DNA from 3 places in the Kitasatospora sp. NPDC097691 genome. Region 2 is predicted to be linked to each of the others. Evidence: riboswitches for the same ligand, from Rfam matches in the RefSeq annotation. Region 2 holds a riboswitch; each other region holds the start of a gene.

Region 1 (10,050 bases), on a different contig from region 2:
CAGGGCGCGGACGGCGTTGGTGATCAGGTTGAGCGTGGTCTCGTGCCCGGCGACCAGCATCAGCAGCAGGGTGCCGACGAGTTCGGCCTCGCTCAGCTGGTCGCCGGCCTCGCGGGCGGCGATCAGGTCGGTGGTCAGGTCGTCGCCGGGCTCGGCCCGCTTGGCCGCGACCACCGAGGCCAGCAGCGCGTTCAGGTCCCGTTGCGCGGCGACGGCGGCCGCCGGGGTGGCCGAGCTGGAGACCAGGGTGTCGGACAGCGCGTGCAACTCGTCCTGCTGCTCCAGCGCGAGGCCGAGCAGCTCGCCGATCACCTGCATCGGCAGCGGGTAGGCGAAGTGCTCGCGAAGGTCGAACTCGCCGTCCAGCTTCGCGACCTCGTCGAGCAGCGCGACGGTCCTGGCCTCGATCGCGGGTGCCAGGGCGGCTATCCGGCGCGGGGTGAACGCCTGGGAGACCAGTCCGCGCAGCCGCCGGTGGTCGTCCCCGTCGGCGGTGACCATGCCGGGCACCGAGATGAAGTTGGCCAGCGGCCAGCCTTCCGGGAGCCGCCCCTCCCGGAAGGTCGTCCACAGCCGGGCGTTCTTGCCGACGCGCGGGTCGGCGAGCAGCGTCTGGAGGGTGTCGTGGTGGGTTATCGCCCAGACCACCACCCCGCCAGGGAGCTCCACCAGGACCGCGGGGCCGGCCGCGCGGAGTCGGGCGTTCTCTCCGTGCTGGTCGCCTCCGAAGGGGTCGAGTCGGACGGGCTCGGGGCGGGCTCCTGCGGGATCGACGGCGGTGTCCATGCGGGCCTCTCGGGGGCTGGCGGGCGGGGCGGGGTGAAGGCGCTGTACAGCACCGGCAGGGCGGTCAGGGCCCGCGACCACGGGGACGGGCGCCAGGCCAGCTCGCCGGGCGGGACGGCGAGTTGGAGGTCGGGCAGGCGGTGCAGCAGGGTCTCGACGGCGGTCTCGACGATGATCCGGGCGGGGTGCTGGGCCGGGCAGACGTGCCGGCCCGCGCCCCAGGCGAGGTGCGCCCGGTTGCCGCCGAGCGAGCCCTGGGCGGCGGCGGAGACGCCCTGGGCGGCCGGGTCGGCGTTGGCCGCGGCCAGGCCGAGGACCAGCATGTCGCCGGCGCTGATGTACTGGCCGCCGAGCACGGTGTCGCCGGTGGCCCAGCGGCCGGGGAAGTTCTGCGTCGGCGGGTCGCGCCAGAGCACCTCCTCCAGCGCGTCGGACACGGTGAGCCGGCCACCGGTGAGGGTGGCCCGGAAGCGCCGGTCGGTGAGCAGCAGCCGCAGCGTGTTGCCGGTCCAGTTGATCGAGGTCTCGTTGCCCGCGACCATCAGCACCACCAGGTGGTGCACCGCCTCCTCGTCGGTCAGCCCGGCCGGGTGGGCGAGCAGCCAGGAGGTGAGGTCGGCGCTGGGCGCGGCCCGGCGGCGCCGGACCAGGTCGACCAGGATCGACTGGAACTCGGCGCCGGCCCGCTGGGACTCGGCGCTGCTGTCCACGAAGTGGCTGATCAGTTCGACCAGTCGGGGCCCGGCCTCGGCCGGCAGGCCGATCAGCTGGGTGAAGACCAGCAGTGGCAGCCGCCGCGCGTACTGGGCGATCAGGTCGGCGGTGCCGTCCGGCCCCCAGCTGTCGATCAGGCCGTTGGCAGCGGCCTCGGTGGTGCCGCGCAGCTGGTGGTGGTCGATCTGGGCGAGGGTGTCCGAGACGGCGGAGCGCAGCCGCTGGTGCTCGGCGCCGTCCAGGTTGAGCAGCGTCGGGCGCCAGGAGGTCATCGTCAGCAGCCGGGAGTCGGCGGCCAGCCGGCCCTCGGCGGGCACCCGCCAGCGGCGCGAGTCCTTGGAGAACAGCGCCTCGTTGCGCGTGAGTTCGAGCAGTTCGGCGTAGCCGAGGACGAGCCAGGCCTCGACCCCGGGCTCCAGCTCGATCGGTGCGACCGGGCCGTAGTGCTCGCGCAGCCGGGCGTACAGGCCGTGCGGGTCCTCGGCGACGGCCGGGCCGTACAGCGGGGTCAGCGGCACGCCCACCGGCAGGCCGCCGGGCAGGCCGGCGCCGTGCGCGACGGGGCAGCCGTGGGCGGCCGCGGCGCCGGGTTCGGAAGCGTTCATCCCTGCAGCTCCAGGATCGAGTTGCGGTGCAGGTGGTCGACGAAGTCGATCAGCAGGTCGTAGGACTGCCGCCGGTCGCGCGCGTCGCAGAACAGGATCGGTACGTCCGGCAGCAGGTCCAGTGCGGTGCGCAGCTCCTCCTCCGGGTAACTCGGCGTGTCCGGGAAGGTGTTGACCGCCACCGCGAACGGGATGCGCTGCTCCTCCAGCCGGCCGAGGACGTCGAAGCTCTCGTCCGGCCGGCGCAGGTCGACCATGGCGATGGCGCCGAGCGCGCCGCGCGACAGGTCGTCCCAGAGCGGCCAGAACCGCTGCTGCCCGGGGGTACCGAACAGGTACAGCGCGAGCCGCGGGTTGAGCGTGATCCGGCCGAAGTCCAGCGCGACCGTGGTGGTCGTCTTGGTGGCACGCCCGGTGAGGTCGTCGACGCCGCTGCTGGCGGCGGTCATGGTCTCCTCGGTGCGCAGCGGGGTGATCTCGCTCAGCGAGCCGACCAGGGTGGTCTTGCCGACCCCGAACGGGCCGGTGACCAGGATCTTGACCGCGCCCTGCACCGAGGAGGGCAGGTACTGCGGCCCGCCGGCGGACCCGGCGGCCTCGGGGGCGGCTTCAGCGGAGTTGGCGGAGGCCAACGAGCACCTCTTCCAGGAGGGTTGCGGGCAGGCGTTCGGCCTGCGGGACGGGTGGGAGCACCTGCACGGCGCCGAGGTCCCACAGGTCCCCGACCAGCACCTTGACGACGCCGAGCGGCAGCCCCAGGTGGGCCGCCACCTCGGCGATGGACAGCAGACTGTGGCAGAGCCCGAGGATGCGCCGGTGCTCCCGGTTCAGCAGCACGTGGTCGGGCAGGTCCGGGGGCTCCGGTAACGCGCTGACCAGGCTCTCCAGGGCCAGCTCGGGGCGGGTGGAGCGGCTGCGGCCACCGGTGATGACGTACGGCCGGACCGGCCCGCTCACCGGTGGCCCCCCGCCGCGTGATCGACTCGCGGCGGGCTGGTGAGGTGGGTTCCGATCCGCTCGACGAGCACCTGCATCTGGTAGGCGACCAGGCCGGCGTCCACCGCCTCGCTGGTCACCACGGCCAGGTGCGCTCCGGCCCCGGCGGCGACGATGAAGAGGTAGCCGCCGCCGTACTCGATGATGATCTGGCGGGTGGCGCTGCCCGGTCCGCCGAAGCCCGTCGCGACGCCGCGGGCCAGCGACTGCAGGCCGGAGCAGGCGGCCGCGAGCCGTTCGGCGTCCTCGCGCGCGATGCCCGCGCTGCGGCCGATCTCCAGGCCGTCGTTGGAGACGACGACGGCGTGCTGGACCTGCGGGACGTTGATGATGTCGGCGAGCAGCCAACCGAGATCAGGGGTGGTGGTCATGGAGTTCTCCGGAGCGCTGGGGAAGTCGGGGGGAGTCGGGGGAGCGGGGCGGGAGTGGTCAGGAGGGGCCGGGTGCGTTCTGGGCCTGGGCCCGGGCGGCCGATCGGCCGCTGGCGGTCCCGGCCTGGAACATCGCCATGAACGTCTGCGCGTCCCGGGCCGAGCGGTACGGCGGGGCGGGCGGCGGGGGAGCGGCGTGCTGGGCGGGGCGGTTGGCGCGGTCGCGCCGGTGGCTCCGGCGGGGCAGCGGCGGTGGGGTGTCGCCGCTGGCGGGGGTCCGGCCGGGTGGCGGGGTCTCCAGCAAGGGGTGGCCGGCGGGGGAGGCCGGCCCGGGGTCGGGGCTGAACGCCGGGTCGCCCGGCCCGAAGCCGGGGACGGTGGGCGGCAGCGGCTCGGTGAGCAGCGCGTTCGGCAGCAGGACGACCACGCGGACACCGCCGTACGGGGAGGGTGCCGAGCTGAGGGTGACCCGGAAGCCGTACTGCTCGGCGAGCCGGCCGACCGCGGCCAGTCCCAGCTGCGGGACCTCGCCGAGGCGGGAGACCTCCAGGGTGCTGCCGCCGGCGAGGGCGGCGGCGGCCTTGGCGACGGCCTGCTCGGGCATGCCGACGCCGCCGTCGTCGATCTCGATGACGGCGCCGTTGTGCACCGGCATCAGGGTGACGAACACCTGGGTGCTGGGCGGGGAGTAGCGGGTGGCGTTGTCCAGCAGCTCGGCGATCGCGTGGATCAGCGCCTCGGCCGCGGCGCCGACCACCGCGGTCTCGATCCGGCTGCGGACCACCACCCGCTGGAAGGGCAGGATGCGCGACTGGGCGCCGCGGACGACGTCCTCCAGGGTGACCGGCTCGGGCCAGTGCCGTCCGGCCCGGGCGCCGCACAGCACGGCCAGGGTCTGGGCCAGCCGGGCCTGTTGGGCGGCCGCGTGGTCGGCCTTGAGCAGGCCCTCCAGCAGCGCCGGGTCGTCGTGGGTGCGTTCCATCTCGTCCAGCAGCGCCTGCTGGTCGTGGGCCATCACCAGGATCCGGCGGGCCACGCTGAGGAAGGCCCGCTGGGTGGAGGCGGTGAGCTCCTGCTCGTGCTGGACGGCGGCCAGTTCCGCGCCCCGGCGGGAGAGTTCGGCGGCGAGCTGCTCCTGGAGCCGGGCGAGTTCGTGCTGCAGCCGGTCGGCGCGGCCGCGCTGGGTGACGGACACGGCGTGGTAGCGCGCGGCGGCCACGAGGGCGAGGACGGCGAGCACGCCGGCTGCCGTTACTGACCACTGAGTCATCGTCACGCCGCGAATTCTAGGGTGATGATCCTACGAAGGTGTGAACGGATCTCGCCAAGTGACCGGATCTCGTCAAAATCAAGTCAATCCGCCCGCAATCCGGACTCGTTCGTCCGCGACCGCCCTGCCCGGCAAGCCCCCGGCCCGGTTTCGTCGGGTCGACCGCCACACATCCCCGTCCCGCCCCGTGGCCGATTCCCGTCCCGGGATGTGTGGGGCCGGTGTGCACGGTGTCACGGAAGCGGATCCTCGGGGCCCGGTCGCACCGGACGGCCCAGGGTGACAGAGCCGCCGCACCAGCTGCTGCTGTCGGTCTCATCCCGGCGCTGCTTTCGCCGTTCCCGCCCCGGCCGGCAGACATCAGAAGTCGGCCGGTCCGACTTCCCGCGCGCGCCCTTCTCCCCTTCTCCGTCCCCTTCTCCTCCGCCCCCGCCGGGGCGGCACGAGGGCTCGGCCGGTCCGACTTCTCGTGTTCGTCGGTCGGCCGGGCTCGTGGGCGGCCTGTCAGGCGGGCCAGCTGCGGAGACCGGTGGTGAGGGTGGCGATGAGGCGGTCCTGGGTGATGGTGAGGTCCTCGGCGAGGCGGAAGGCGCCGGCGGTGGTGAGGGAGGCGAAGCCATGGGCGACGGAGCGGACGGTGCGGGCGGCGTGGATCGCCTCGGAGCCGTCGAGTCCGTACTCCCGCAGGACGGCGATGATCACGCCGACGAGTCGCGCGGCCGCCCCGGCGAGGTCGTCGTCGGCCTGGGGGGCCTGGGGGAGGGCGTTGTAGCGGTGCGGGTGTTCGGTGGCGTACGCGTGGTAGGCGCGCAGGACGGCGGCGACGGCGTCGTCCCCGCTGCGGCCGACCGCGGCGTCCGCGAGGCGGTCGGCCAGTTCGCCGGTGACCCGGACCGCGATCAGCCGCCGCAGTTCGGCCAGGCCGCCGCTGACGTGCTTGTACAGCGAGGGGGTGGCGACGCCGGCCCGGGCGGCGACCGCGGCCAGGGTGAGGGCTTCGGTGCCCTGTTCGTCCAGGAGGGCGATGGCGTGGTCGACGACCTGGTCGGGGGTCAGTCCTATGCGGGGCATGGTCTCGGGTCTCTCCGTACGGAAGTCGGGCGGTGGTCGGGCGGTGGTCCGGCGGCGGTCGGGCGGCGTCAGGCGAGTTCGGCGAGGAAGGGCAGCAGGGCGTCTGCGGTGGCATGCGGGTTGTCGGCCATCGGGTAGTGCCCGGACCCTTCGATCATCGCCTTCCGCGCGCCGAGTGCCGCGACCTGCCGGTCGGCGACGAGCTCCGGCTTGGGGAAGTCGGGGTCCTTGCTGCCCATGACCACCAGCGCCGGGCACCGCACGGCGGCCGTCCAGCCGACCGGCGAGGCGTCCCCGGTGACGTAGCCGCGGGTGGCGGTCTTGCGGCCCGGGGTGCGCAGCGCGGCGACCAGCCCGTTCACGTAGGCGTCGAAGTCGGCGGGCTTGGCGCCGGGGAAGGCCATCCGGCGCAGGTAGAAGCCCCAGAAGGCGGGCCAGTGGACGAGCGCGGCGCCCATCAGGCCGAGGACGCCGCGCATCAGGGCGCCGGGCTGCGGGTTCTCGACGAAGGCGTCGATCAGGACGATCCCGGCGACCCGCTCCGGCGCGTCCCCGGCGGCCTTGACGACCGTCGCGCCGGTGTAGGAGTTCCCGGCGAGGACGGCGCGCTCGATGCCGAGGTGGTCGAGCAGGGCGAGGACGTCGTCGGCGATGGCGGCGGGGCTGTAGTCGTCCCAGGTGATGGAGGACTCGCCGAAGCCGCGCAGGTCCATGGTGACGACCCGGTGGCCGGCGGCGACGAGCAGCGGGCGGAGGTGCCGGTACGCGGCGCGGCTGTCGAGCATGCCCGGGAGCAGGACGACGGGGGTGCGGTCGCCCTGCCGGGTGTCGTCGAAGGCGATCCGCCCGCCGGGGAGGGTCAGGTACTGGGTGTCCGGGGTGATGGTGGCGTTCATGGTGGGCCTCCTCGGTCCGCCGCTGCGGGCATCGGCGGTACTGCCGATAGCCATAAAGCTAAGGCTAATAGCCTTAGCCGTCAAGGGCTCGACCGGAGGGGCGGGGACGAGGGGAGAGGAGGGGGTGTGCCTCAGACCCCCTCGACCTTGAACGGATCGTGCTCGCTGAGCAGCTTCTCCAGCCGGGCCTGGTCGACCCGGCTGACGATCTCGTTCGTCTCCTGCCGGTCCCGGATCACCTTCGCCAGGGTGAACGCGGAGCTGACGGTGTAGAGGAGGCCGATCCCGAGGAACGCCCGAGTCCACCCGCCGACCGGCAGGTAGGCGATCCCGACGGCGAGGGTCGTGCCCGAGAGGGCGAAGGAGAGGATGGCCTGGATGTAGTAGGCGGCCGTCGTGCGGTTCTGCATCGGTGCGCTCATGGCGTCAGGATGCGGCCGCCCGGTCGGGCCGCACATGAGTAGGAGTACTCAGATGGGGTGCTCGTGTCGAAGGGTCGTTCGTTGACGTCCGATCACCCGCTCCACGGCCGTCCCGGACGGATGGCTTGGAATCAGAGCGTCCTAGGATTAACGTTTGATAACGCAGCGCGGTCGTCAACGCCGTACCCAGACGGCACCGTGCGCCGTCGCCTAATCCCGCCGGCCGGCCTCCGGGCAGGTCAGGGAGCCGGGGAACCACGTTCCTTGGGGTGAATCGGCGGGGCCCCGGCCCGGCCGTAGGAGACCTTCCTGCTCCGAACCCGTCAGCTAACCCGGTAGGCGCGAAGGAAGGAAAGGAGCGCGCCTCCGTGGCGTCGACGCACACTCCGGCACACCCGGCCGGCCCCGCAGCCGGTACCCAGCTCCTCGACCACCCCGGTGCGGACGGTCCCGAGGCCTTCGGCCCGGAGGCCGAGACCAACCGGCACCGGATGCCGCGTCAGGCCCGCGGCGCCTCCCCGCTGCTCGGCGTCACCGCCGTCGCCGCCACCCTTGGCGCCACCGGCTTCGCCTCGGCCACCCCGGCCGCCGCGCCCGCCATCGAGGCCCCGGACGAGACGCCGGTCGCCCTCTCCGCCGACCCCGGCCTCGCGCTCGCCGCCCGCATCCAGCAGCAGGCCGACGGCCAGCGCACCGCCGCCGAGGAGACCGCCCGGCTGCAGGCCGCGCAGGAGGCCGAGGCCAAGGCCGCCGCCAAGGAAGCCGAGGCCAAGCGCGCCGCCGACGAGGCGGAGGCCAAGCGGGCCGCCGCCCTCACCCTCCCGGTGAAGGACTACCGGCTCTCCGCCCACTACGGCCAGAGCGCCCGCTACTGGGCCAACCTGCACACCGGCCTGGACTTCGCCGCCGACACCGGCACCCCGGTCTACGCGCTCGGCCAGGGCACCATCACCTCGGCCGGCTGGTCCGGCTCGTACGGCTACCGGATCGTCGAGACCCTGCCCGACGGCACCGAGATCTGGTACTGCCACCTCTCCTCGATCATCAAGGGCTCCGGCACGGTCACCTCCGGCCAGCAGATCGGCAAGGTCGGCGCGACCGGCAACGTCACCGGCCCGCACCTGCACCTGGAGGTCCGCCCCGGCGGCGGCGCCCCGGTCGACCCGGAGCCCTGGCTCCAGCAGCACGGCCTCAACCCGTAACGGACACCCGGGAGCCCGTGACGGACACCTGAGAGCCCGTGACGGACACCCGGGAGCCCGTGACGGACACCCGAGAGCCCCCGGTCGCACGCGGCCGGGGGCTCTCGGTTTCCGCGGGCGCCTACTCCTCGGCGGGCAGCTGCGTCAGGTAGGCGTCGATCTCCTCCTGGCCCGGCTCCGGCGCCAGCTCCGGGAACTCCGCCACCAGCAGCCGCGGCAGCCCGGGCACCGTCCACTCCCCGAACAGGTCGAGCGCCGCATCGACCGCCGCGTCCTCGAAGTGCCCGAAGTCCCCGGTCAGTTCGTCCGGCATCGGCCGCCCGAGCGCGGTCAGCTCGGCCAGGTTGCGGTAGCTGCGCCGCATCAGGCCCTGCTCCAGCAGCCGCCGGGCGCCGTCCGTGGCCATGCCGACGGACAGCACCCGGCCCGGTCCCCAGCCCTGCTCGTCCGGCTCGTCCAGCCAGCCGGCCGGCACCAGGGCCTCGTACGCGGCCAGCCGCTCCTCCTCCGCGAGCCCGCCGAAGCCGGTCAGCCAGTCCCGCACCGCCGACCCGTCCGCGACGTCCACCCCGTGCGCGTGCAGCAGCAGCGCGTACAGCCGGGGCCAGGTCACCAGGTCGGCGCGGCGCAGCAGCCCGGCCGCGACCTCGCCCTGCCACTCGGCCTCCGCGTGCAGCCGCTCCTGACGCTTGGCGTTGAGCCGCCGGGCCGCCCGCTGGTGGTCGATCAGCAGCCGGACCGCCTCGCCGTACGCGAGCGGGTCCTCCTCGGGTTCGGGTTGGACGTACAGGTGGAGGCGCTCGTACAGCAGGTGCTCCACCGCGTCGGAGGTCAGTTCGGGCCAGCCGTCGTGCATCCTGCTCTCGCCCAGCTCCAGCAGCGCCAGCACCGCGTGCAGCGGCCCCTCGGCCACCGGCGTGCGGCCCTGCTCGGCCGCCCAGGCGAGCAGGTCGGCGGCCCTGGTGCGCGGGGCGAGCCGCAGGTCTTCGTCGTTCATAGTCCGAACGGTAGCCGCCGGGGGCGGGTAGGGTCGGCAGCCATGGTCCCCGTTCGACTCACCGGCCCCCGGCTGGCCATCCGCGAGTACCACCACACCGAGGGCGACGTGGACGCGTTGCACGCGCTGTTCGGCGACCCGGAGGTCACCCGGCACCTGCCGTTCGAGCCGCACGACCGCGAGACCTGCGCCGACCAGATCGAGCTCTACCTGGACGAGGCGATGGCCGAGCAGCGGGACACCTACCGGCTCGCCGTCACCAGGCTGGCCGACGCCGAGGACCCGCAGGACGCGACCCCGATCGGCCAGGCCTCGCTCACCCTCGGGGAGCACCGCGACGCCCACCTCGGCTGCGTCCTCGGCCGCGAGTTCCAGGGCGGCGGCTACGGGGGCGAGGTCACTGCCCTGCTCTGCGACTTCGGCTTCCGCGTCCTGGGCCTGCGCCGGTTGGAGGCCCGGGTCGAGGCGGACAACACGGCCTCCGCCAAGGTGCTCACCAGGCTCGGGTTCCGGCCGGAGGGGCGGGCGCGGCAGGACCGGCTCCAGGCCGGCGACCGGTCCGACTCGGACCTCTACGTGCTGCTCGCCGTCGAGTGGTCGGGCCCGGCCGGTAGCCGGTAGCCGTTCGACCAGTGGCCCGGAGGGGAGGGGGGTTAACCCCACCCCCGATCCGCCAGGCCTCCGGATGCCCCCGCGACCCCCCGTTCGACCAGACTGGAC
Region 2 (10,050 bases):
GCCTGGCCGGCCGGGTCCACCGCGATGTACGGGGTCTCCCCCGGCACCGCGTAGTGCAGCCGGGCGCGCGCCTGCGCCTTGACGTACTCCGGGTCCTGCCAGCGGGCCCTGTCCCGGCGCAGCTGCTCGACCTGCTGGCGCACGCGGTCGGCCTTCGCCCGCTGGGCGGAGATCTCGGCGCGCTGGGAGATGATCTGCCGCGTCGGGTAGGCGAGGATCGCCACCAGCGAGCACAGCACCAGGACGAGGACGGTCGCCCGGCTCGTGAACCGAGGCCGGGCCGCCAAGCCCGGGATCCTCCAGCCTGCCATCTCCCGTATCCCCTCCTGGTCGCGACGGTGCCCCGCCGTCCACCCTACGGGGTGAACGGCGGGGCACCGGTCAGGCTGGCGCTGGCGCGGGTGCTCAGCCCTCGTGCTTGAAGCGCGGGAAGGCGCCGCGGCCGGCGTACTCGGCGGCGTCGTCGAGGATCTCCTCGATGCGCAGCAGCTGGTTGTACTTGGCGACGCGCTCGGAGCGGGCCGGGGCACCGGTCTTGATCTGGCCGCAGTTGGTGGCGACGGCCAGGTCGGCGATGGTGACGTCCTCGGTCTCGCCGGAGCGGTGCGACATCATGCAGCGGTAGCCGTTGCGCTGGGCGAGCTCGACGGCGTCCAGGGTCTCGGTCAGCGAGCCGATCTGGTTCACCTTCACCAGCAGCGCGTTGGCGGTGCCGGTCTCGATGCCCTTGGCCAGGCGGGCCGGGTTGGTGACGAACAGGTCGTCGCCGACCAGCTGGACCTTGTCGCCCAGCTTGACGGTCATGGCCTTCCAGCCCTCCCAGTCGGACTCGTCCAGCGGGTCCTCGATGGAGACCAGCGGGTAGGCGGCGACCAGCTCGGCGTAGTACTCGATGAGCTCGTTGGCCGTGAGGGCCTTGCCCTCGAACTGGTAGGCGCCGTCCTGGTAGAACTCGGAGGCGGCGACGTCCAGGGCCAGCGCGACGTCACGGCCGGGCACGTAGCCGGCCTTCTGGATGGCCTCGGTGATCAGGTCCAGGGCCTCGCGGTTGCTGTCCAGGTTCGGCGCGAAGCCGCCCTCGTCGCCCAGGCCGGTGGACAGGCCGCGCTCCTTCAGCACGCCCTTGAGGGTGTGGTAGACCTCGACGCCCCAGCGGACGGCCTCGGAGAAAGACTCCGCGCCGATCGGGGCGATCATGAACTCCTGGATGTCGACGTTGGAGTCCGCGTGCGAGCCGCCGTTGAGGATGTTCATCATCGGGACCGGCAGGACGTGCGCGTTCGGGCCGCCCAGGTAGCGGAACAGCGGCAGGTCGCTGGCCTCGGAGGCGGCGTGCGCGACGGCCAGCGAGACGCCGAGGATGGCGTTGGCGCCGAGCGAGGACTTGTCCGGGGTGGCGTCCAGGTCCAGCATGGCCTGGTCGATCAGGCGCTGCTCGGTGGCGTCGTAGCCGACCAGCTCCGGGCCGATCTGCTCGATGACGGCGAGGACGGCCTTCTCCACGCCCTTGCCGAAGTAGCGGTTCTTGTCGCCGTCGCGCAGCTCCAGGGCCTCGAAGGCACCGGTGGAGGCACCCGACGGGACAGCGGCACGACCCGTGCTGCCGTCGTCGAGGCCGACCTCGACCTCGACCGTGGGGTTGCCGCGGGAGTCGAGGATCTCACGGGCTACGACGACATCGATGGACGGCACGAGGCATCTCCTTGCGGAAGCAGGGTCCCGCTGACGGTGACGCTGTCGGCGGGACGATTGCGGAGTCGTTACGGACCAGAGCCTAACCGCCCGGGCTCTCCAGGCCACGTCGGCCTCGGTCCCGTCTCAGCGTGTGGCCCCACTACCCACCGGTAGTTCACCTGCTTGTCCCAGCTTGTCCCACCGGAGCGGGCGAATGCGGACGAAGGGGGCCGGTGGGACCGACCCCCCTCTGCGCACCCCGGGCACCGGACCGGTGCCGGTGCGGACGGGCTCAGCCGAGGTGCAGGACCTGGCCGGGCATGATCAGGTCCGGGTCACCGCCGACCGTGCCGCGGTTGCCGTCGTAGAGCGCGTGCCAGCCGCCGGACACGCCCTGGGCGGTGGCGATCGACGACAGGGTGTCGCCGGAGCGGACGGTGTAGTCGTGACCGGTCTGCGCGGCCGGGGCCGGCTGGGCGGCCTGCGGGGCCGCGTGCTTGGGGGCGTACTGCTGCGCCGACTGGTCGACGGGCTTCTCGGCCCGGTCGGGCGCGGCGTGCTTCGGGGCCTGCTTCTGGACGGGCTTCTCGACCGGCTTCTGCACCGGCTTCTCGGCCGGCTTCTGGGCCTGGCGCTTGGGCGTCTGCTGCTGCGGGGCGGACTGCGGCTTGGCGTCCGAGGAGGTGTCGACGGACGCCGGGGCGCCGCCCTTGGTCAGACCGGCCTTGACGGAGCAGACCGGCCAGGCGCCGGGGCCCTGCGCGGCGAGCACCTTCTCGGCGACCGAGATCTGCTGCGCCTTGCTGGCCTGGTTGGCCTGCGCCGCGTACGACGTGCCGCCGTACGCCTTCCACGTGCTGGAGGTGAACTGCAGGCCGCCGTAGTAGCCGTTGCCGGTGTTGATGCTCCAGTTGCCCCCGCTCTCGCACTGGGCGACGGAGTCCCAGGTGGAGACCGGGGCGGCGGAGGCGCCGGTGGCGGTGAGGAGCGGCATCGCGAGTCCGACGCCGGCCACACCGGCGACGGCGATGGCCTTCTCGGCCTGGGTGCGACGACGGTGACGGCCAGTTCCAACGAACAGCATGAAGAGGTCCCTCTCCGCACGCCTGCGAGGTGAGCTGTCGGGTTCGGACCGGGAGGTGGCCCGGCCGCCGTGCGCGGAAACGATTCCGCTCGGGCGGCTTCACCCCAAGCCGTCGAGGAACGGCAACAAACCTGGTTCCCCCGCCCCTGCCCAGGGTTCTGGTCGGTTTCCCGTGACGCGGCGGGCAGGATTCGGCGTTCCGCGCACGAGGTCCGCAGCTGCGAACTCCAGGGAGAGTAGACAGATCTTCAGACCGATCACAAGCTCATATCACAGATATCACACAGAAATTACGGCGCGTGTCCGATCGCCTACCAACGGCGCCACTATGTCCGCATTGATGGGCGTTCACGCCCCGTTGGAAGCCTGCCGGGCGACGTTCCGTCAGCACGTTTCCCGGCGTTTCGTCACCTCTTGTCAGTTCGCCGGGGGCGCGGAAGGAGCGTGCGGAGGCGTATGCGGGGAGCGGCTCTCCGGAGTGAATTCGACCGGGAGTTCCCGCAGGCCACGCATGATCAGACCGCCCCGCCAGCGCAGATTCTCCGGGCTTTCCGCGAGCTGCAGATCGGGCAGCCGGGAAAGCAGCGTGGCCAGGGCGGCGCGCCCCTCCAAACGGGCCAGCGGGGCACCGATGCAGTAGTGGATGCCGTGCCCGAACCCCAGGTGGGGATTGTCCGCCCGGGCCAGGTCCAGGGTGTTCTCGTCCGCGAACCGGTCCGGATCGCGGTCCGCGGCGGCCAGCACCACCAGCACCGGATCGCCGACCGGGATGTCCACCCCGCCGATGGTCACCGGCCGTGTCGCGAACCGCCAGGTCGCCAGCTCCACCGGCCCGTCGTAGCGCAGGAGTTCCTCGATGCCCGTCTCCAGCAGCGCGCTCTCCCCGCGCGCCACCGACTCCTGCAGCAGCCGGCGCTGGCCCGGGTTGCGCAGCAGCGCGTACGTCCCGTTGCCGATCAGGTTCACGGTCGTCTCGAAGCCCGCGAAGAGGAGGATGAAGGCCATCGCCGCGGCCTCGTTCTCGGTCAGGTGCTCACCGTGGTCGCTCGCGCGGATCAGGCCCGAGATCAGGTCGTCCCCGAGGTCCGCGCGCTTGCGGTGGATCAGCTCCAGCAGGTACGCCCGCATCCGCTTCACCGCCCGTCCCACGCCGCCGCGTTGGCTGCCGCCGTGTCCCGGTTTCGTGTGTCGCAGCATCATCCCGGCCCAGTCGCGGAAGTCGTCCTGGTCCTCGGCCGGCACGCCCAGCATGTCGCAGATCGCGTAGATGGGGAGCGGGAAGGCGAACTCGTGGATCAGGTCCGCCGAGCCGCGCTGCGCGAAGCCGTCGATCAGCCGGTCGGTGAGCTGCTGCACCCGCGGCTCGAACTCGGCCACCCGGCGTGGGGTGAACGCCTTCGACACCAGCCGGCGCAACCGGGTGTGGTCCGGCGGGTCGATGTTCAGCAGGTGCGTCATCAGGTCCGCCTGCCGCTCCCCCGGAATGCCCACCCGGCCGGTGCGGTGCGCCTGCTCGCTGTGGTGCGCCGGGTTCTTCGACAGCCGGGCGTCCGCGAGCGCCTGCCGGGCGTCCGCGTACCTGGTCACCAGCCAGGCCTCGACACCGCTCGGCAGCGTGGTGCGGTGCACCGGGGCGTGCTCGCGCAGCCAGGCGTAGGCGGGGTACGGATCGGCGGCGAACTCCCAGGTGAACAGCTGCGGAGCAGCGTCGGCGGGCTGGGCGGCGGCGGGCCGGGCGGGGTCGGCGGTCGGGGCGGCGGCGGGCCGGGCGGGGTCGGGCTGAGCTGGCATGGGTCGACCGTATCCGGTGGGTGCGCTCCCCCTCCGCCGGCGGCTCACGACCCCCGTGACAACGGCGCACGACGGGCGCGCCAACACTCCGTGGACGACCCGTGGACGGTCCGTGGACAGCTCTTGGACAGGTCTTGGCCGGACGGCGGGCGTGAGCCTGGTCACCTGAGGGGTAATCCCTGTTGCGGAGGGTCAGGTCGTGCCTACGATCCTCCGCAGTACGCGTGGGCGCCGGTGCGGTGTCGCCCACAGGGAGGAGCAGACCATGCGGGTCAGCGGGTCAGTCGTCGTCATCGCGGTACTGGACGGCGGGTCGGGCGCCGACCTCGCCCGCCGGTTCGCCGCGGCCGGCACCGTCGGAATGCTGATCGCCGACCAGCACGTCGGCATCGCCGAGGACCTCGCCGCCGAACTCGACCGGCCGGGCTGCCCCGTCGTCGGCGTCTCCGGCGACATCCGCCGCCCCAGCGACGTCGCCGCCCTCGTCGACACCGCGGAGAAGCACCTCGGGCCGATCGACCTGTTCGCCGTCGCCGGCCCGGACGGCGAGCGGATCGTCTCCCTCGCCGACCTGCCCGACCACCTCGACCTGGAACGACTCGCCGAACTCGTCTTCCTCGTCGGCGAGGCCATCGGCGAACTCGTCCCGCCGCAGCGGCGCCCCGTGGAGAGCACCGCCACGGCGGCCTGAGCGCCCTACTCCCCGTCCGGCTCCCCGCCGGGCTCCCCGTCCGGCTTGAGGCCCTCGGCCGCGCGCACCGCGTCCCGGTAACCGCGCGCGGCCGAGCGCAGCGCCGCGTCCACGTCCACCCCGGCGTCGTGCGCCCGCTGCGCCACCGCGAGCAGCAGTCGGCCCGCCGACTCCGCGGTCAGCTCGGCCGGCAGCTCGTACGGCTCGTCCGGCATCCCCGCGAAGCCGGACCGGCGCACCCGCGACACCAGCTTCGCCGCGTACGCCAGCGAGGGCAGCCCGGCCGGCACGCCGTCCAGCACCGACTCGCGGTCCGCCTTCTCCGCGGCCTTCAGCTGCTCCCAGTTCGCCTCCACCTCGGCGGCGCCGTCGGCCTCGACGTCCCCGAAGACGTGCGGGTGCCGGTACATCAGCTTCTCGACGATGTCCCCCGCCACGTCGTCGATCGAGAACGCCTCGGTCGGGTGCTCCTCGGCGATCCGGGAGTGGAAGAACACCTGGAGCAGCACGTCGCCCAGCTCCTCCCGGAGCGTCCCCCGGTCCCCCTCCTCGATCGCCTCGACCAGCTCGTACGCCTCCTCGACCAGGTACTTCACCAGGCTCTCGTGCGTCTGCTCGGCGTCCCACGGGCAACCGCCCGGCGAGCGGAGCCGGTCCATCACCGTCGCCAGGTCGAGCAGCCGCGCTCCCGGCAGGTCGTACGAACCCGGCAGCACCTCGATCTCCGGCACCTCACCGGCCCGCTCCACCGCGAGCCGCGCCAGCGCGTCCGTCAGCCCCGGATCCCCGTCCGGGCTGCCGAGCCACACCGTCGCCCCGGCCCCGGCGGGCTGCTCGGTCAGCAGCCGCGCCAACGCGGGCGCCGACCCGGCCGCCACCACCTCCACCACGACCCCGGCCTGCCGCACCGCCGCGACCTGCGGATGCCCCTCGTCCGCCACCAGCACCCGCCCGGCCGCCCGCAACGCCTCCCACGCCGGCCACGCCAGCAACCCGGGAGCCACCCGGTGGGTCGTGGTCAGCAGAATCAACTTGGCACCGGGAACATTCGTCGTCACACCCCCGAACCTACCCGCCCACCCCCACCCCCTGCGGCCCTCGTCCCACCCGCCCCACCACTCCCGGAGGCCCGGGGACGGCCGGGCCGACGCACCCCGCGCACCGGACCCGGGGCAGCCCTGCGGCCGGGCGACAGCGCCGAGCCCAGCGGCTCCCCGCTCCCAGGCGCACCGCCGGAAGCAGGGGCTCGGAACTGCGGCCGTCGGCTTTCCGGGGAGTGTCATGAATTCGGTGGACACCCTGATCAAGGGAGACACTGATGAGCTCGCTGGTGGATCACCAGATCGGGGCGGTTCCTGACGGATCGGTTTCGTCGGAGCCGGAAACGGCCGATGCCTTGGGCATGGGGCCGAGGAAGAATACTGGCGGATCGGATGTGGTTGCGTCGGTCGCCGAGCTGGCGGCTGAGCAGGCCAGGGCCGGCGGGATGCAGCTGCTCGGTGAGGGCGGGTTGCTCCAGCAGCTCACCCGGCACTTGCTCCAGGAAGCCCTGGAGGCCGAGATGGACGAGCACCTGGCCGGCACCGCGGAGCCCGGCCGTTCGTCCCGCAGGGGAGGCAACGCCCGCAACGGCTACCGGATGAAGACGGTGATGACCGAGGCCGGCCCGATCACCCTTGAGATCCCCCGGGATCGGGCCGGGACCTTCGAGCCGAAGGTCCTGCCCAGGCACGCACGCCGGACCGAGGGCCTGGACGCCCTCGTCGTGTCGCTGACCGCCAAGGGCCTGACCTCGGGCGAGATCGTCGCGCACCTGGCCGAGGTCTACGGCATGACCACCAGCAAGGAGACCGTCTCGACCATCACCGACCGGGTCCTGGACGGCATGGCCGACTGGCGCACGCGTCCCCTCGACCCGGTCTATCCGGTGCTGTTCGTGGACGCCGTGAACATCAAGGTCCGCGACGGACAGGTCGCCAACCGGCCCGTCTACGTGGTCCTGGGCGTGACCGCCGACGGCTACCGCGACATCCTGGGACTGTGGACCTCGGGCGGCGGCGAGGGCGCGAAGTACTGGCAGTCCGTCCTGACCGAGATCAAGAACCGCGGTGTGAAGGACTGCCTGATCCTGGTCTGCGACGGCCTGACCGGCCTGCCCGAGGCGGTCGCCCAGGTCTGGCCACAGACCGTGGTCCAGACCTGCATCGTCCACCTGCTGCGGAACTCGTTCCGTTACACGTCCAAGCGGGACTGGGCAGCCGTGGCCCGCGACCTCAAGCCCGTCTACACCGCACCGAACGAGGCCGCGGCGCTGGAGCGGTTCGCCGAGTTCACGGCCGCCTGGGAGGCGAACTACCCGGCGGTGGTGAAACTCTGGGAGAGAGCCTGGCCCGAGATGGTCCCCTTCCTCGCCTTCGACACCGAGATCCGGAAGATCATCTGCACCACCAACGCCATCGAGAGCCTCAACTCCCGCTACCGCAGGGCCGCCAGCGCCTGCGGCCACTTCCCCAACGAGCAGGCCGCACTCAAACGGCTCTACCTCGCAACCCTCGCCCTCGACCCCACCGGACGCGGCCGGCAACGCTGGAGCAACCGCTGGATGGGCGCTCTGAATGCCTTCGACATGGCCTTCGACGGCCGCCTGTCAGCCGGACGGGCGTAGGCCAACCGGCCCACACCCGAAAGGCAAGATCAACAGCTAGTCCAACCGGGTGTCGTACACCGGAATCCTGATAGTCCCGCTTTCCGATCCCGCCTTGCGGTGGGCTCCCGAAGACTGGCGCCGCACCGGCCCCGGGGGTGGGCGAGGCGAGGATTCCGCAGGACCTCGGCGGACACGATCGGCTTCGTGGGCGAGAGGTGCCCGACAGGGTGCGGGCCGCCGGCCGTCGTCACACGAGAAGTCGGACCCGCCGACTTCCTACGCGCGGCCGGCGGTGGGGGGCCAGGGGGTGGGGTGGGGGTTGAGGGTGGAGAGGGATTGGCGGAGGCGGCGGACGGCGGGGTGGTGGGGGCCGTCGCGGCGTTCGCGGTCGAGGAGGAGGGGGAGCAGCCATTGCCAGGCGTTCTGCGGGTCGCCGGTGGCCGCGAGGTGGAGGCCGATGCGTTCGCGCAGGTCGTAGGTCCGCTCGGGGTCGGTGTCGAGGCCGGATTCGAGGCGGGCGGTGTGGGCGGTGAGGAGGGCCTGGTACTCGGCGAGGGCCTCGGCGCCGTGGCCGAGGTGTTCGAGGCAGATGGCGGCGCGGTAGCGGTGGTCGAGGCCTTGGGGGCCGTGCGGGCCGCCGTCGGCGGTGGCGGCGAGACGGCGGTACTCGGGGAGGGCCTGCCGCGGGTGGCCCTCGTGGAGGAGGGTGCGGGCGTAGATGGTGCGGATGGTGCGCACCAGGGGTGCGGCGTCGCCGAGTTCGGCCTCGGCGCGGGGCAGCAGGCCGGCGGCGAGGCCGAGGACCTCGGTGTGACGGCCGACGTCCACGAGGTCGGAGAGACGGGCGCACTGGGCGCCCAGGTCGGGGAGCGACGGCGGCGGCGTGGCGGGAGCGGGCGGAACCACCGGAGCCGCCGGTGCGGAGTGTGCGGGGTGTGCGGGGTGTGCGGACGGGACGGGCGTGCGCAGGAAGGGGCGCGGCTCCGGTCGGACCGGCGGGGCCGGGGCGACGGCGGCGGGTTGCGGCTGGTGCGGGAACCGGTACGGCCGTACGGGGTCGGGCAGTGCCGGGTAGCGGGGCTGCGGGGTGCCCGCGGCCGGGGGCAGCAGCGGGAGCAGCCGCCCGTACACCGTCTGGGCGTCCGCGGGGCGGTCGGCGGGCTGCTTGGCGAGGAGGTCGAGGACGAGCCGCTCCAGTCCGTGCGGCACCTCGGGGCGCAACTCCCGTAGCGGGACGGGCGGTTCGTCGACGTGTCGGCGCAGGACGCCGAGCGCGGTGGGTGCCCGGAACGGCTCCTCGCCGGCGAGCATCTCGTGCAGCAGGCAACCCAGCGCGTAGAGGTCGCTGCGCGGGTCGGTGGTGGCGGCGAGGGCCTGTTCGGGGGCCATGTAGGAGGGGCTGCCGACGGGCACGCCGGTGAGGGTGAGGCGGGTGGCCTCGGTGTCGAGGGCGGTGGCGATACCGAGGTCGAGCAGGACGAGGCGACCGTCCTCGCGGACCATGACGTTGCTGGGCTTGAGGTCGCGGTGGACCACCGGAATGGCGTGGACGGCGGCCAGCGCGGTGCAGAGCTGGGCGGCGACGGCCACCGCGCGTTCGACGGGGAAGGGCGCGTCCTCGGCGATGAGGTCGGCCAGGCTGACGCCCGGGATGCGCTGCATGACGAGGTAGAGCTCGCCCTCGTCCTCGCCCGCGTCGAAGACGGTGACCAGTCCGGGGTGGTCGAGCGCGGCCGTGACCCGGCACTCGCGCAGGAACCGGCGGCGCAACTCGTCGCCGTGGCTGCCGCGTTCGCCGCCGGCGCCTCCGGTGCCTCCGGTGCGGCCGGTGCCGCCGGGGAGCAGGTGCTCGGGGCGGAGCAGCTTGACCGCGACCGGTCGGTGCAGGCGTTCGTCCTGGCCTGCCCAGACCTGGCCCATGCCGCCGTGGCCGATCTTCTCGGTGAGCCGGTAGCGACCGGCGATCAACCGGGTGGTGGTCACGGCTGGTCCTCGCGGGCCTGCCGACGCAGCAACTCGCCGAGTTCACGCAGGTCGTGGGCGGTCCCGGAGGCGGGGGTGGCGGGCGCGGAGGGAGCCGGGGACGCGGTCGGCGCGGTGGGCGCGGGACCGGCGGTCGGCGCGGGTACGCCGTACCCGGGCACGGTCGCCGCGTACGGCGGG
Region 3 (10,050 bases), on a different contig from region 2:
CGCCTTCGGCACCGGCGACCCGGCCGCCCTGCGCCGCCGCTTCCCGTCCCCCGCCACCGTCGTGGTCAAGGACTCCGGCCGGCACGTCACCGCCCTGGGGCGGGACGGCACGGCGGTCACCGAGCCGGCCCTCGCCGTCGAGGTGGTCGAGGCCACCGGCGCGGGCGACGCCTTCGCGGCCGGCTACCTGGCCGGCGCCGTCCGGGGCCTGGACCAGCGCCGCCGCCTGCGGCTCGGCCACCTGAGCGCCGCCTGCGCCCTGACCGCCCACGGCGACCAGGCCGAGCTGCCGCCGGCCGCCGTGGTGACGGCGTTGCTCGACGCCTCGCCGGCGGACTGGGCCGCCACCCGGGTCACCGTGGACGGCATCGCCGGCCCCGCCCTGCCCGTCGGCCGCGCCCCTGGATCCGACCACGCGCACCTCGCCGACGGCACGCACCGGGCCGCCCCGGCACACCCCACCGAGCCCGCCGACCGCGTCCCGCCCGCCGACCGCACCCGGGCACAATGAGCAGGAACCCCGGCCCTCGAAGCGGAGCACGATGAGTCAGACCGTCACCCGCGCCCTGCGCATCCTCGCCCAGCTCGGCGAGGGCGAACGTTCCCTCGACCAGCTCGCCGAGGTGCTCGGCGTCCACAAGACGACCGTGCTCCGGCTGCTCCAGAGCCTCGAAGAGGAACGATTCGTCTACCGCGACGCGGCCTACCGCTACCACCTGGGCGCCGGCCTCTTCGCCCTCTCCGGCCTGGCCCTGGAGCAGCGCGGCATCCGCCGGATCGCCGCCCCGCACCTGGCCGAGCTGAACGCCGCCACCGGCCAGACCGTGCACCTGGCCGCGTACGAGGGCGGCGAGGTGGTCTACATCGACAAGTTCGACTCCCGTCACCCGGTCCGGATGTACTCCCGCATCGGCCTGCGCGCCGCGCTGCACAGCGCCGCGGTCTCCAAGGTGTTGCTGGCCGACCTGCCGCTGCCCGAGCGGCGCCGGGTGGTGGCCGGGATCGACTTCATTCCGCACACCGAACGCACCCTCACCACGCCCGAGGCGCTGCTCGCCGAGCTGGACAAGGTCGCCGCCCAGGGCTGGGCGCAGGACCACGCCGAGCACGAGTCCTTCATCAACTGCGTGGCCGCGCCCGTCCGGGACGCCAGCGGTCGGGTCGTCGCCGCCGCCTCCATCTCCGTCCCGGACGTCGTCCTCCCGTACGAGCAGGTGCTGGACCTCCTCCCGCACCTGCTCGCCACCGCCCGCGCCGTGTCGGCCGACTGCGGCCGCCCTGACCACAACTGACGGTCCGTCACCACGCGCAGAGGAGCCCCATGCCCGCCGAGCACCCCCAGACCGCCGAGCACCCCCAGACCATCGCGACGCCCGAGACCACCGCGGACCCCCGGGCCACCGCGAACCCCCGGGGCGCCGAGAAGGCCGAGATCCGCACCGACGGCGCCCCCGCCCCGGCCTGGACGTTCTCCCAGGGCGTCCGCAAGGGACCGATCCTGCAGGTCTCCGGCCAGGGCCCGCAGGACCCGGCGACCGGCGAGTACCTCCACCACGGCGACGTGAAGGCGCAGACCCGGCGCACCCTGGAGAACGTCAAGGCCATCGTCGAGGCCGGCGGCGCGACCATCGACGACGTGGTGATGTTCCGCGTCTACCTCACCAAGCGCGCCGACTTCCCGCTGATGAACGAGGTCTACGCCGAGTTCGTCGAGGAGAACATCAAGCCCGGCGGCGTGAAGCCCTGCCGCACCACCGTGTTCGTCGAGCTCCCGCAGGAGCCGATGCTGGTGGAGATCGACGCCCAGGCGGTCGTCGCCTGACGATCCCGCACCCCCGCCCGCACCCACCGCAGGGCCCGGACGCCTCCCCGCGCGTCCGGGCCCTGCGGCGCTTGCCACACCCGACCGACCACATTAGGTTAGGCTCACCTAACCAACTGGAGGTCCGTCCATGAGCCTGCCCACCGGCGACACCGAGGTCCCCGAGCCGACCACCGCCGAACGGATCCTGAACCTGCTCAGCACGACCTCCTCGCTCGCCGTCCGCGCCCTGGGCGAGCACCACGACCTGGACACCCCGGTCGCCGTCCACGGCTCCCGCCTGCGGCTGCGCGCCGCGCTGGACGCCCCGCTCACGGTGGCCGCCACCCACGCCACCGACGGCCTCGCCGTCGTCCTCGACGTCACCGACGTCTCCCCCGTCGCCGTCCGCGACCGCGTCCGCGCCCGCCTCACCCTGGCCGGCCGGCTCCACCTGGCCCACCTCGCCGACGACGGCCTCAGCGTCCACCTGCGCGTGGACGTCGCCCACGCCGTCCTCGCCACCCCGTACGGCACCGGCGCCGTCACCGCCGCCGACCTCGCCCACGCCGCCCCCGACCCGATGGCCCGCCACGAGGCCGCGATGCTCACCCACTTCGCCGACGACCACGCCGACGCGCTCGACGTCCTCACCCGCCTGCTCGACCCGGTGCTGCTCGCCCGGAACCCGGACGTCCGCCCGCTCGCCCTGGACCGCCACGGTCTGGTGCTGCGCCTGGACCACCCCGACGGCCACCGCGACGTCCGCCTGGTCTTCTCCGAACCGGCCCGCGACACCGAGGACTTCGGCCACCGGATGCACGACCTGCTGGCCGCCGCCCGGTACGGCCAGCCCGCCCACCGCGGCTGAGCCGGCCTCACCGCTCGAACCGCGCCCCGGGACGACCCGCCCCATCCGCCCGAGCAGCGCCGACAGCGTGTACGGGCGGACGTTCGGGTCCGTCCCGCCGCCGCACCCGAACTCCCCACCCCCTTCGGCGCGTTCAGCGGGCTCGAAGCCCGCGCCGCACTGGCCCCGGACATGGCAGCGGCCGGCCCGGCTCGCGAGGGAGGTGGGTCCCGCGAGCCGGGCCGGCCTGGGCGTGTCCCGCGCCCATGTCCACTGTGCGGCGATCATCCGGTCGAGCGGTCACCCGACATGACCATCCCGGAGGATCGATTCGCTCCGCAGCAGCGGTGGTTCCTGAAACCCCGGAAGGGTCAGAGCGCGACGCCGTGCGCGCGCAGGTAGGCGACCGGGTCGATGTCCGAGCCGTACTCCGAGCCGGTGCGGATCTCGAAGTGCAGGTGCGGGCCGGTCACGTTGCCGGTGGCGCCGGAGAGGCCGATCTGCTGGCCGACGGTGACGGTCTGACCGATCTTCACGCCGATCGACGAGAGGTGCGCGTACTGCGCGTACTTGCCGTCGGCGAGCTTGATCTCGACCTCGTTGCCGTAGGCGCCGCCGTTGCCGGCCTTGACCACGACACCGTTGGCGACGGCGCGCAGCGGGGTGCCGGTGGAGCAGACGAAGTCCTGGCCGGTGTGGTGGCCGGAGGCCCACATCGAGCCGGCCACGCCGTAGGCCTCGCCCAGCACCGGGTTGGCCAGCGGCGCGACGTAGCCGGCGGTGGCGGCGACCGGAGCGGCGGTCACGGCCTTGGCCGGAGCGGCGGTCTGAACCTGGGTCTGCACCGGGGCGGACGGCTTGGCGGCCTCGGTCTTGGCCTGGACCTGGGCCTGCGGCTTGGCAGGCTTGGCCGGAGCAGCCGGAGCGGCGGGCTTCGCCGGGGCGGCGTCCGCGGACGGCGCCACGGCGTGGCCGGCGATGGTGAGCTGCTGGCCCGGGAAGATCAGGTTCGGGTTGGCGCCGACGACCGAGCGGTTCTGCTCGTACAGCGCGTGCCAGCCGCCGTCGACGTTCTTGACGTCGGCGATCTTGGACAGGGTGTCACCGCTGACGACGCGGTAGCTCTCGTGCGCGGCGGCCGGAGCGGCCTGCGCGACCGGCTTGGCGTCGGCGGCGGGAGCGGCGGCGGGGGCCGCGGCCGGAGCGGCCTGCGCGACCGGGGCGGCCGGGGCGGTGTGGGCCTGGGCGCTGATCGCGGTCACGAGCGGGAGGGCGAAGGAGGCACCGGTGACGGCGGTGGCGATGCCGATGCGGGCGGCGCGGGGCAGGGCGATACGACGAGCCTGAGCAGGCATGGAAGTTTCCTCTCCGACGCCTGCGAGGTGAGCTGTCGGGTTCGGGCTGGAGTTGCCCGGCCGCATGCGCGGCTTCACCCCAAGCCGGCCCTGGACGCCCGCGCCCTGAGGCGCGAACTCCGGTCCGGCGACTTACCTGTGGGTCCCCCGCTCCTGCCGTACAGAGTTCAGTTCGAACCACCGGGAAGCGGCAGGACTCGGCGTTCCACCCGGTGGATCCGTCCGGGCTGGCCGGGCGGTCGCTGAACTAAAACCCATCCGTTCGGGTGAAGCAATGTCGATCTCTTGAAACCGCAACGACCCCCACGGCGCCGGTGACCCTCCGGATGATCCGCAGCACGGTGCGCACACAACCCATTCACCCCGTGCCACTGATCCACGACCCTGCGCAGACGTCGACGGCACTGCGCAGTCGTCCGCTCACGCACCGCCCACCACCAACACACCCGCCGGTGAGCCTTGTCACGTGGGCCCCACGAGGGCCAGGATCGGGCCGTGGCCACCTCTGAAGCCGGCACTCTGCGCCTGGGCACCGCGCAGGGTCGCTGGGTACTCCTGGCAACGGTGCTCGGCTCCAGCATGGCGATGCTCGACGGCACCGTGGTGAACGTCGCCCTGCCCCGGATCGGCGCCGACCTGGGCGCCTCCCTGGCGTCCCTGCAATGGACGCTGAACAGCTATCTGCTCACCCTGGCGGGCCTGATCCTGCTCGGCGGCGCGCTCGGCGACCGGTACGGCAGGCGCCGGGTCTTCCTGATCGGCGTGGTCTGGTTCGCCGTCGCCTCCGCGGCCTGCGCCGCCGCGCCGAACATCCAGGTGCTGATCGCCGCCCGCGCCGTCCAGGGCATCGGCGGGGCGCTGCTCACGCCCGGCTCGCTCGCCATGCTCCAGGCGGTCTTCCGCCCTGACGACCGCTCGGCGGCGGTCGGCCTGTGGTCCGGCCTCGGCGGGGTGTCGGCCGCGGTCGGCCCCTTCCTCGGCGGCTGGCTGGTGGACGGCCCCGGCTGGCGCTGGATCTTCCTGCTGAACCTGCCGCTCGCGGCCGCCGTGATCGCGGTCTCCACCCGGTCCGTGCCGGAGAGCCGGGACGAGGGCGCCACCGGCCGCTTCGACGTGATCGGCGCGGTGCTCGCCGCGCTCGCCCTCGGCGCGATCACCTACGCGCTGACCGCCGCCGGGGAGGGGGTGTCGGCCACCGTCTGGGCCGCCGGGGCGATCGGCGTGCTGCTCGGCGTCGCCTTCATCGTCGTCGAACGGCGCACACCCGAGCCGATGCTGCCGCTCGGCCTGTTCTCCTCCCGGCTGTTCACCGCCGTGAACCTGGTGACCCTCTGCGTCTACGCGGCGTTCAGCGGCGTCTTCTTCCTCCTGGTGGTGCAGCTGCAGATCGTCGCCGGGTTCTCGCCGCTGCTCTCGGGCTTCGCGCTGGTGCCGATCACGGTGCTGATGCTGGCGCTGTCGGCGCGCGCCGGACGGCTCGGCAAACGGATCGGCCCACGCATCCCGCTGACCATCGGCCCCCTGGTCTGCGCCGCCGGGGTGCTGCTGATGCTGCGCATCGGCGCCGACTCCTCGTACTGGACGGACGTGCTGCCCGCCGTCACGGTGATGGGCTGCGGTATGACGCTGCTGGTTGCGCCGCTGACGGCCACGGTGCTGGCCGCCGTCGAGGTCCGGCACGCGGGCATCGCGAGCGGGGTCAACAACGCCGCCGCCCGCGCGGCGGGCCTGCTCGCGGTGGCCGCCCTCCCGGCACTGGCCGGGCTGAGCGGCGACGCCTACCGGGTGCCGTCCGCCGTCGACTCCGCCTTCCACACCGCGATGCTGATCTGCGCGGGCCTGCTGACCACCGGCGGACTGATCGCCTTCGCCACCGTCCGGGGCAACGTGCTCTCCCCCGAGGACCACCCGGTGGCCGAGCCGGACTGCCAGTGGAACTGCGGCACCACCCCGCCGCTGGACCCCGGCCACGTCCACACGCACGAGGGCCCCGCCACCGGTCCGGCGGCGGGGCCCTCGCCCGAGAGCTGACGCTACGTCAGGAAGCCTCCACTCAGGGGCCGTCCACTCTGAGGACGGCCGCCCAGGGGGCGTGCGCCCAGAGCACGTCGGCTCAGAGGATGTCGGCCGGCGCGTACTTGGCGGCCTCCGGGTAGGCGGCCGCGACGGCCTCGACCAGGCGGACCACCTCGGCGACCTGGGCGCCGGCCGCACCGGTGAAGGAGAGCTTGTCGGCCAGCAGCGCGTCCAGCGCGGCGCGGTCCAGCGGGATCCGCTCGTCGGCGGCCAGGCGGTCCAGCAGCTCGTTCTCCCGGGCACCCGCGCGCATCGCCAGCGCGGAGGCGACGGCGTGCTCCTTGATGACCTCGTGCCCGGTCTCCCGGCCGACGCCCGCGCGCACCGCGCCCATCAGCACCTTGGTGGTGGCGAGGAACGGCAGGTAGCGGTCCAGCTCGGTCTCGACCACGGCGGGGAAGGCGCCGAACTCGTCGAGCACGGTCAGGAAGGTCTCCAGCAGGCCGTCGAAGGCGAAGAAGGCGTCCGGCAGCGCGACCCGGCGCACCACCGAGCAGGAGACGTCGCCCTCGTTCCACTGGTCGCCGGCCAGCTCGCCGGTCATCGAGGCATAGCCGCGCAGGATGACGGCCAGGCCGTTGACGCGCTCGCAGGAGCGGGTGTTCATCTTGTGCGGCATCGCGGAGGAGCCGACCTGGCCCTCCTTGAAGCCCTCCGTGACCAGCTCGTGGCCGGCCATCAGGCGGATGGTCTTGGCCAGGCTGGACGGCGCGGCGGCCAGCTGGACGAGAGCGGTGAGCACCTCGAAGTCCAGCGAGCGCGGGTAGACCTGGCCGACGCTGGTCAGCACGTTGTCGAAGCCGAGGTGCCCGGCGACCCGGCGCTCCAGCTCGGCGAGCTTCTCGGTGTCGCCGCCGAGCAGGTCCAGCATGTCCTGGGCGGTGCCGACCGGGCCCTTGATCCCGCGCAGCGGGTAGCGGGCGATCAGCTCCTCCAGACGGCGGAAGGCGACCAGCAGCTCGTCGGCGATCGACGCGAAGCGCTTGCCCAGGGTGGTGGCCTGCGCGGCCACGTTGTGCGAGCGGCCGGCCATGACCAGCTCGGAGTGCTGGGCGGCCAGCTTGGCCAGGCGGACCAGCACGGCCACCGTGCGGTCGCGGACGTGCTCCAGCGACTGGCGGATCTGCAGCTGCTCGACGTTCTCGGTCAGATCCCGGGAGGTCATGCCCTTGTGGATCTGCTCGTGGCCGGCGAGCTCGCTGAACTCCTCGATCCGGGCCTTCACGTCGTGGCGGGTGACCCGCTCACGGGCGGCGATCGAGCCGAGGTCGACCTGGTCGATCACCCGCTCGTAGTCGGCGACGGCGTTCGCCGGCACCTCGACGCCGAGGTCCTGCTGGGCCTTCAGGACGGCCAGCCACAGGTGGCGCTCAAGGACCACCTTGTGCTCGGGGGACCACAGCTGGGCCAGGGTCGCCGAGGCGTACCGGGAGGCCAGGACATTGGGGATCTGGGGCTTCGCGCTCACGCTTCGCAAGAGTAACAGTCGAGGTCACGCCGGGCGTCGGCGGATGGGGTAGGCTGCGTCGATTGAGTGCCATTCAGACGCCACAGTACAACCTTCTCGCCGCAAGGATACCACATCGATGAACGGACTTCCAGCGACCACCCGAAACTCCGACAGCGCCCTCGCCGAGGCCCTGCGCGCCGAACAGGCCCGTCTCACCCGGCTCTACGACCGGCTGGACACCGTCCGCGAACGGGCCCGCCGCACCGCCGCCGAGGCTCACGACGCAGCCGCACCCGGCGGCACCCACCAGGCCCGGCTGGAGCGCGAGGTCCGCGCCCGCGAGGCCGCCCGCCAAGCCGCCCGGCTCGACGCCGTCGAACGCGGCCTCTGCTTCGGCCGCCTCGACGAGCGCGACGGCACCGTCCGCTACATCGGCCGCACCGGCCTGACCGACGACGCGTACGAACCGCTGCTGCTCGACTGGCGCACCCCCGCCGCCCGCCCGTTCTACACCGCGACGCCCGCCGACCCCGGCACCGTCGTCCGCCGCCGCCACCTGCACACCCGCGGCCGCACCCTCACCGGCCTGGACGACGAGGCGCTCGACCTCGCCGGACTGGACGACTCCGGCCGCCGCGGCCTGGTCGGCGAGGCCGCCCTGCTCGCCGCCCTCGACCGCGCACGCACCGGCCGGATGCGCAGCGCCGTCGCCACCATCCAGGCCGAGCAGGACCGGGTGATCCGCTCCCCGCTGCGCGGCGCCCTGGTCGTCCAGGGCGGCCCCGGCACCGGGAAGACCCTCGCCGCCCTGCACCGCGCCGCCTACCTGCTGTTCACCCACCGCGCCGCGCTGGAGCGCCGCGGCGTCCTGCTGATCGGCCCCAACCCCGGCTTCCTGCGGTACATCGACGAGGTGCTGCCCGCCCTCGGCGAGACCGAGGTGGTGCTGCGCACCGTCGGCGAGCTCTACCCCGGCATCGCCGCCACCGGCACCGACGCCCCCGCCACGGCCGTCGCCAAGGGCGGCCCCTGGATGGCCGGGGTCCTCCGCCGCGCCCTCGCGGCCCACCAGTCGGCTCCCGCCGAGGGCCTCGACCTCGGCGAGGGGCTGACCGTCTCCGCCCGGGCCTGCGCCCAGGCCCGGGATGCCGCCCGCGGCCTGCGCGTGCCGCACAACCGGGCCCGCGCCTTCTACCTGCGCACCCTGCTCGACGCCCTCGCGATCGCCCAGGCGCTCTCCCTCGGCCGCCCGTACGACGAGGAGGAGGCGCACTACGCCCCGCGCGAGCTCTGGGCCCGGGCGGACGTCCGCGCCGTCCTCGACCCGCTCTGGCCCCTGCTCACGCCGCAGCAGCTGATCGAACGGCTGCTCACCAACGGCGAGTTGCTCATCGAAGCGGTCCCCGAGCACGCCGCCGCCCTGCTCCGCCCGCCCGGCTTCCCCTGGACGGCCGAGGACGTCCCGCTGCTGGACGAGGCCGCCGAACTCCTCGGCGAGGAGCGGCCGTCCGCGACCGCCGACCGGGATCAGGACGGAACCGACGACGAACTCGCCTTCGCCCAAGGCGTGTTGACCATCACCGGGCAGACCGACGACGTCCTGCTGGACTCCGCCGCCCTGGCCGGACGCTTCCGGGACGACGGCCCCTACCGCTCGACCGCCGAACGCGCAGCCGACGACCGCACCTGGGCGTACGGCCACGTCGTCGTCGACGAGGCACAGGAGCTGTCCGCGATGGCCTGGCGCGCCGTCCTGCGCCGCGTCCCGGCCGGCTCGCTCACCATCGTCGGCGACCTCGCCCAGACCGGATCCCCGGCGGGTGCCCGCAGTTGGGCCGAGATGCTCGACCCGCACCTGCCCGGCCGCTGGCGCGAGGAACGACTGACCGTCAACTACCGTACGCCGGAACCGGTCATGGCCCTCGCCGTCGCCGTCCTGCGCACCGCGGCGCCCGACCGGCAGCCGCCCGAGTCCATCCGCCCGGGCACCGAGCACCCGTGTGCGATCCCCGTCCCGGACGCCGACTTCGCCAGCGCGCTCGCCCGGCTCCCCGCGGCGCCGGGCACCGTGGGCGTGATCGCCCCGGACGACCTGGCCGCGGAGCTGGGCGCGCTGACCGTCGCGGCCGCCAAGGGCCTGGAGTTCGACGCGGTCGTCGTGGTCGAGCCGGCCGCCCTCGGCCCGAGGGACCGCTACGTCGCGCTCACCCGGACCACCCGCGCACTCACCCTGCTCCACCACCGGCCCCTGCCGCCGGAGCTCGCCGACCTGCTCTGACGGCGATGGGAGCGCTCGGCGCGGGCAACACGGGCGGCGCGGGACCTACTGCGCGCCGCCCGTCCGGCCGGCCAGCACCGGCAGGACCTGCGAGCAGATCGAGTGCAGGGCGATCCGCTGCTCGTCGGTCATCTCCGTGAAGGCCTGGTGGGTGCGGGCCATCTCGCCGCGGATGCGGGCGAGGATCTCCCGCCCCTCGGCCGTGATCACCACGATCTTCACCCGGCGGTCACCGGCCGC

Evidence for each region. A riboswitch is a leader RNA that binds a small molecule or an ion and turns the genes downstream of it on or off. The one in region 2 is predicted to bind cyclic di-AMP.
Region 1: linked by a shared signal. The riboswitch ahead of ABTY56_RS32850 (M23 family metallopeptidase) and the one ahead of ABTY56_RS16505 (transglycosylase family protein) in region 2 are both predicted to bind cyclic di-AMP.
Region 3: linked by a shared signal. The riboswitch ahead of ABTY56_RS33240 (peptidoglycan DD-metalloendopeptidase family protein) and the one ahead of ABTY56_RS16505 (transglycosylase family protein) in region 2 are both predicted to bind cyclic di-AMP.

The regions. Positions count from the first base shown of each region.
Region 1 covers NZ_JBEORY010000067.1:24,489-34,538, reverse strand. The annotation lists gene ABTY56_RS32895 (cytochrome P450 family protein) at 1-648, opposite strand, end outside; gene ABTY56_RS32890 (cytochrome P450) at 633-2,105, opposite strand; gene ABTY56_RS32885 (GTP-binding protein) at 2,102-2,671, opposite strand; gene ABTY56_RS32880 (DUF742 domain-containing protein) at 2,715-3,062, opposite strand; gene ABTY56_RS32875 (roadblock/LC7 domain-containing protein) at 3,059-3,472, opposite strand; gene ABTY56_RS32870 (ATP-binding protein) at 3,531-4,742, opposite strand; gene ABTY56_RS32865 (TetR/AcrR family transcriptional regulator) at 5,247-5,813, opposite strand; gene ABTY56_RS32860 (alpha/beta fold hydrolase) at 5,882-6,709, opposite strand; gene ABTY56_RS32855 (YiaA/YiaB family inner membrane protein) at 6,841-7,131, opposite strand; cyclic di-AMP (ydaO/yuaA leader) riboswitch at 7,329-7,487, shown strand; gene ABTY56_RS32850 (M23 family metallopeptidase) at 7,500-8,333, shown strand; gene ABTY56_RS32845 (hypothetical protein) at 8,455-9,330, opposite strand; gene ABTY56_RS32840 (GNAT family N-acetyltransferase) at 9,373-9,951, shown strand.
Region 2 covers NZ_JBEORY010000020.1:6,455-16,504, forward strand. The annotation lists gene ABTY56_RS16495 (FtsB family cell division protein) at 1-287, opposite strand, end outside; gene eno (phosphopyruvate hydratase) at 406-1,692, opposite strand; gene ABTY56_RS16505 (transglycosylase family protein) at 1,967-2,758, opposite strand; cyclic di-AMP (ydaO/yuaA leader) riboswitch at 2,764-2,932, opposite strand; gene ABTY56_RS16510 (cytochrome P450 family protein) at 3,176-4,549, opposite strand; gene ABTY56_RS16515 (SDR family NAD(P)-dependent oxidoreductase) at 4,815-5,240, shown strand; gene ABTY56_RS16520 (nucleoside triphosphate pyrophosphohydrolase) at 5,246-6,298, opposite strand; gene ABTY56_RS16525 (IS256 family transposase) at 6,643-7,905, shown strand; gene ABTY56_RS16530 (protein kinase domain-containing protein) at 8,164-9,807, opposite strand; gene ABTY56_RS16535 (hypothetical protein) at 9,867-10,050, opposite strand, start outside.
Region 3 covers NZ_JBEORY010000069.1:2,938-12,987, forward strand. The annotation lists gene ABTY56_RS33220 (sugar kinase) at 1-511, shown strand, start outside; gene ABTY56_RS33225 (IclR family transcriptional regulator) at 543-1,292, shown strand; gene ABTY56_RS33230 (RidA family protein) at 1,322-1,822, shown strand; gene ABTY56_RS33235 (DUF2470 domain-containing protein) at 1,953-2,672, shown strand; gene ABTY56_RS33240 (peptidoglycan DD-metalloendopeptidase family protein) at 3,023-4,006, opposite strand; cyclic di-AMP (ydaO/yuaA leader) riboswitch at 4,009-4,189, opposite strand; gene ABTY56_RS33245 (MFS transporter) at 4,502-6,037, shown strand; gene purB (adenylosuccinate lyase) at 6,120-7,559, opposite strand; gene ABTY56_RS33255 (HelD family protein) at 7,669-9,810, shown strand; gene ABTY56_RS33260 (MarR family winged helix-turn-helix transcriptional regulator) at 9,856-10,050, opposite strand, start outside.